Linked DNA regions of Asticcacaulis excentricus CB 48. The protein of the gene in region 1 interacts with the protein of each later gene in a pairwise test. Links are inferred from orthologs where the notes say so. Each region holds a gene or a part of one and is shown in the gene's direction. Other genes may lie near its edges.

The links.
Region 2: the proteins of cysK (region 1) and cysE interact in binary tests that used the Escherichia coli proteins (3 or more experiments, as listed by UniProt). The link is inferred for Asticcacaulis excentricus CB 48 from one-to-one orthologs.

What each region holds. Positions count from the first base shown.
Region 1 is NC_014816.1:654,151-657,118, forward strand. It holds cysK (cysteine synthase A), read left to right. Parts: upstream 1-975; coding sequence 976-1,962; downstream 1,963-2,968. Other genes in the region: chpT (histidine phosphotransferase ChpT), read right to left, coding at 4-708; ASTEX_RS03060 (DUF2336 domain-containing protein), read left to right, coding at 2,094-2,968.
Region 2 is NC_014816.1:1,958,692-1,961,516, reverse strand. It holds cysE (serine O-acetyltransferase), read left to right. Parts: upstream 1-911; coding sequence 912-1,739; downstream 1,740-2,825. Other genes in the region: ASTEX_RS09095 (heme-dependent oxidative N-demethylase family protein), read right to left, coding at 2,609-2,825; ASTEX_RS09100 (DUF3126 family protein), read left to right, coding at 2,402-2,602; ASTEX_RS09105 (hypothetical protein), read left to right, coding at 1,795-2,259; ASTEX_RS09115 (NUDIX domain-containing protein), read left to right, coding at 271-894; ASTEX_RS09120 (nitroreductase family protein), read right to left, coding at 1-187.

The sequences.
Region 1 (2,968 bases):
TTGTTATTTTTTTGGTAGAACGATCTTAATCCCGAGTGAATCAGGATCCAGAGTGACCCGAAGCGTGCCCCCGGCTTCCTGCACGACGCTGTGCAGCCAGAAGGGTTGTATCCATTGCCCGCTCAGGCCGTCCGACAGGGGCTGACCGTTCAGGCCCTCAACCGCTTCGGGTTTCAGGCGTGCGCGCGGGCCATTGGATTGCGCCGTCAAAGTGATGGCCTCATCGGTCTCTTCGCGACGAAGGGTCGCCGTGCCGCCGGTGGGCAAGGCATTACCGGCAATGTAGCCGAGATTCATCAGGGCACGCGCCGCCGGCTTTTCAAACACGACCTCATCGGCCACGTCGAAATCGAGCGTGGCACGCATGGTCGAAAAGACGTCAGACAGGATCTTGTTCAGCTCTTTGGCCGAAAAGGCTTCGGCTGAGGTCGCCGCGCCGAACGCCACACGGGCAAAGTGGACCAGCGTAACCAGCTTGGTCGCCGAGGCCTGGATCAGGTTGACCGCATCGTCGCGCATATCCTGCGCCGACGGGTCGCTTAGCAGGTCGAGGCCGGAGATGATGGCTCCGGTAGGCGAAATGAAATCGTGGCACAGTTTAGCCACTAGTTGCGTCGCCAGTTCGTGCGGATTGGGCAGGGGTGCGACCTTTGCCTGAGCTTCGGTTTCGGAACCCTGTTCAGGTGTCGCCAGCGAAAGGTCATCCATGGTCTTTAAAGTCTCTGCGTTGGGATCGGGGTAGGTAGTTTAGTTCTGATCGCGCCATGTGTGAGGTGATTTGCCTTATCAGGAAACACCCTTGCGGCTATAATCCGTAAAATTCGCATGACGAATGGCGGTGCGACCTCGCGCCTCTGGTCAGGCGATCCCATCTTCTGTAGGGCTGGACAATTTAGATTACGTGCCTGCTCATTGCGCCGGTCAGCCCATGCGGGACGCCACGCCTCATCTCTAAAACCGTTCTGGAGGTTTTTCATGCCCGATACGCAACCACAATCGACGGCCCCGCGTTATGCCCGCAAAGGCCGCGGCAAGGTGTTTGAATCCATTCTCGACACGATCGGCGATACGCCGCTGGTCAAGTTGCCGCGTCTGTCGGCCGAATACGGGGCGAAGGCCACGGTTTTGGCCAAGCTGGAGTTCTTCAACCCGCTGGCCTCGGTCAAGGACCGTATCGGCGTGGCCATGATCGAAGCGCTGGAAGCGACGGGTCAACTGAAGCCCGGTGGCGTCATCATCGAGCCGACCTCAGGCAATACCGGCATCGCTCTCGCTTTTGTCGCCGCACAAAAGGGCTACGAACTGATCCTCGTCATGCCAGAGTCCATGTCGCTGGAACGCCGCAAGATGCTGGCGCTGCTTGGAGCGCGCCTGGAGCTGACCCCTGCCGAAAAGGGGATGCGCGGGGCCGTCAACCGCGCGCAGGAACTGGTCGCCGCCACGCCGGGCGCCGTCATGCCGCAGCAGTTCGAAAACGCAGCCAACCCGCAAATCCACCGTATTTCGACAGCCGAGGAAATCTGGAACGATACTGACGGCGCGGTCGATGTGCTGATTTCAGGCGTCGGCACGGGCGGCTCGATCACCGGCATCGGTCAGGTGCTGAAAGAAAAGAAGGCTTCGGTTGAGGTTGTCGCGATTGAGCCCGAAGCCTCGCCGGTCCTGTCGGGCGGTGAGCCAGGACCGCACAAGATTCAGGGCATCGGCGCAGGTTTTGTGCCGGGCATTCTGGACAAAGGTGTTATCGACAAGGTCGAGAAAGTGTCAAACGATGACGCGTTCGCCACCGCGCGACAAGCGGCGCAACTCGAAGGTCTGCCCGTCGGCATTTCATCGGGCGCGGCGCTAAAGGCGGCCTTCCGACTGGCGGCGCAGGACGCCTATGCGGGCAAGACCATCGTGGTCATCATCCCGTCATTTGCCGAACGTTACCTTTCGACCGCTCTGTTTGATGGTCTCTAGGTTCAAGTTCATCCCCTGATCTGGCGTCGCCGAAATTCGATGACGCGGCAAAATAATCCCCCGGAGGCATCCGCTTTCGGGGGATTGTCCTTTTAGCCTCTTTTAATATCTCGCTAGGCATAGTGCCGGCTATGAGTACGTCCCCTGATCCGGAAGCCTTAGGCCCAGAAGACGAAATGTCCGTTGATGACGGCCTGATCGTTGGCGGTGCGCATGCCGATAAGGCCGCCGAACAGGTCTTTCCGGCGCGTCAGACCCTGCTGAAACGGCTTGCCGATGTGGTCTGTTTGCCTGAAACGCGGGTCAATGCTTTTGAGCGCGCGGTTACCGCGGACCTGCTGGTCGAAATGCTGCGCGAAGCGCAAAAGGGCGAGCGTCTGCGCGTGGCGCGTCGCCTCAGCAAGCTGAGCGAAGTCCCGCATACGCTGGTACGCCTGCTGATTACCGATGAGCCCGAGGTCGCCCGCTTTCTGATCGAGGATTGCGATTCGCTGGCTGAAACCGATCTTCTCTATTGCATTCGCCGCGGTACACCTACCCACTGTCGCCTTCTGGCGACGCGTAAATATATCGGGCCTGTAGTGGCCGAAGCTCTGACCGACACCGGCGATATTGCTACGGTCGAACAGTTATTAAAGAACCGCACCTCCACCCTGTCGCAGGGCGCGATCGAGGCGGCCGTGTCGCTCAGTCAGGACGCACCGCGACTGGTACCGCATCTGATCCGGCGGCTGGAACTGCGCCCCAGTTCAGCCTATGTGATGTTCTGGTGGGCCGATGCCGATGTGCGTCGCGTCATCCTGAGCCGCTTTGCCGTCAACCGCGAAGTCATGCAGGATTCCGCCGGCGATGTGTTCGCTATGGCCGCCAAGGAGGGGTGGAGCGATCCGCTGGCGCGTAAGGCGTTGCAATTTATCGAGCGTCGTCAGCGCAACCGAGAGGCTCTGAAAAAAAGCCCGTTCGCCAGTCTGGAAGCCGCCATTGCCGAGGCCGCGCGTAGCGGTAT
Region 2 (2,825 bases), 1.3 Mb from region 1 along the record:
GGAAGCCGATTTTCAGCAACACCTCCATCTCGTCTTCGGAGGGGGCAGGCAGTCCGAGCGTAGGGGCCGGGGCAGAGCGGCGCGTCAGCAACAATTCCAGTGTTTGCGCCGACACTTTCGCGGGCAGCGGCGTGCCAAAAGGGATGGGAGCGAGGTCCAGGTGGCGGATATCGGCTTTTTCGGTCATGGCGGTGTCCGGCGCAAAAAATCAGATTCAACGCATATAGGACATGCTATGGCGCTTGGACAGACGCAACCGGATGAATAGACATGACCACAGCCAGCCTGCCGCCCTGGGATTCCGAAGATCGCAATGCGAAGCGCGCCCGCTGGCAGCAGCGCAATGCCCGAGTCATCCATTCGTCGCCGTGGATCGAGGTCGAGTTGTCCGAACCGATCGCCCCGACTGGCTGCGTCGCGCAATATGGTATGGTGCGCTTCCGCAACCGGGCAATGGGCATGGTACCACTGCACGAGGACGGCACCGTCACGCTGGTGGGTCAGATGCGCTACGCCTTTGATGCCTGGAGCTGGGAAATCCCCGAAGGTGGCGTCCCGCATCACGAAGACCCTATGGAGGGCGCCCGGCGCGAACTGCGCGAAGAAACCGGCTTGGAGGCGGCCTCCCTTGTTGAAATCCTGCGCCTTGACCTCAGCAATTCAGTGTCCGACGAGGTAGGGATCATCTACCTGGCCACCGGTCTGACGCCGGGCGAAACCGAATGGGACGAGACGGAAAACCTTGAGATCGTGCGGGTTCCCTTCAAAGACGTACTCGAAGCTGTTATAAAAGGGCAGATACGCGACTCCTTAACCGTTGCGGCGGTACTTAGGGTGTACCATATGGCTGTCACAGGGGCGCTGGATGCGTCGCTGTCGGCTAAGATTTTGTGAGGCAAAGGGTGAAGCAGATGGCGCAACCGTTTGAGGTGATTACACCGCAGGACAAGCCGATCTGGCTGACTCTGCGTCAGGAAGCCTCTGACGTTGTGGCGTCCGAGCCGGGGCTGGCCTCGCTTCTGCATTCGACCATCCTGTCGCACGACGATCTGGCCTCGGCCTTGTCCTATCACATGGCGCGCAAGCTGGCCGACGACACCCTGCGCGGCATGACCGTGCGCGAGATGGTGCAGCGTTATCTTAAGGCCGACAGTGGCCTGGTCGAGGCGGCAGAGGCCGATCTTCAGGCCGTCTATGAGCGCGACCCGGCGGCCAAGGGCTATCTGCAGACCTTCATGTTCTTCAAAGGTTTCCTGAGCCTGCAAGTCTATCGCATCGCGCACCGTCTGTGGCAGGACGGGCGCTTTACCATGGCACACCTGCTACAAAGCCGCGTGTCAGAGCTGTTCCAAATCGACATTCACCCGGCGGCCAAGGTCGGCAAGGGCGTACTGATGGACCACGGCACCGGCATCGTTATCGGTGAAACGGCGGTGGTGGGCGATGAGGTGTCGATGCTGCACGGCGTGACGTTGGGCGGCACGGGCTCTGAACAGGGCGATCGCCACCCCAAGATCGGCCGCGGCGTGTTGCTGGGGGCCGGGGCTAAGGTCCTCGGCAATATCGAGATCGGTGAATTTGCCAAAATCGCTGCCGGTTCGGTGGTCTTAAAGCCCGTGCCGGCGCATTGCACGGCGGCAGGCGTTCCGGCGCGACTGGTCAATTGCCAGACCTGCCCTGATCCGGCCAGGTCCATGGACCAGACGTTGTCAGATGTGATCTACGACTACGTAATTTGATAGCAGAAATATGAGAGGTCGGGTCTTTACGGCGGAACCCCCTGAACGATCGCAAGTGCAGGCATATCGTCAGCGTGGGGCTTACACGGATGCCTATTATCTCGATCTTCCTATTGGCGTCACTTTGAACGATTACATTGAGGCGTTTTACACAACGCCGCTGTTCAAATGCGAACGCCTGGTGCTGGCCTTGCTGGTGGCTAAACCGTCGACTGACTCGCAGGCGAGGGCTTTGGCGTGTCGGGAGAGCCTGCGGTTTGCCGCGTGGACGGTTGAGGCCCGCGAGCCCGATCAGATACTGATGTGTGATTTTCTGTCCAAAACGCGTTCGTGGCTGAGTTGCCAGGCCCTACCCGGCGGTACACGGCTCTGGTTCGGCAGCGTTATTGTTCCTGAGCGCATATATCCTAATGGAAAGGTATGGTTGGGTTTCGGGTTCCATGCGCTTTTGGGTTTCCACAAAATCTATTCCAAAGCCCTTTTGAGCGCAGCGGGTCAGCGTCTAGGGTTGCGCGCCTAGCCATTTCGATGTTGACGCTTGCGCCTTGGTGTTTGCCTCTGGCGGCGTTCGCGGGTACACAGACACACACAATTTATCCCGGCCCCGATGAAATCGTGCTTTGATCGCATCGTTCAGGGACCAGCCATTCAAGAGAAAAAACATGACGCCTGCAGAAATCACCAAGGTGCAAGCCTACCTGACCCAGACCTTCGGCACCAAGGGCCTTGAGGTCCGCGCACGCAAGCAGAAGGACTCCGCCGAAGTCTATATCGGCGAAGACTTTGTCGGCGTCGTCTATGTCGACGAGGACGAAGAAGGCTCGTATATGTTCGAAATGGCCATACTCAAGGAAGACCTGTAATTTCCTTTAGTGGGTGAAGGGGCCCCTGAGGCGGCTCAGCAACCGCTCACGCTCGGTGCTCAATCCTTTATACTCGCGTTGCGCCTCATCGAGGGCTTCGATCTGACGGATCAGGCCTCCGGTGAGGCGTTCGCGTTCCGGGTGGGCCTCAATCGTCTCCAGCGGCGTCAGGTGGATGCCGATGGTAAACAGGACCGCGCCCGTCTGCGGCAGCTTACGTAGG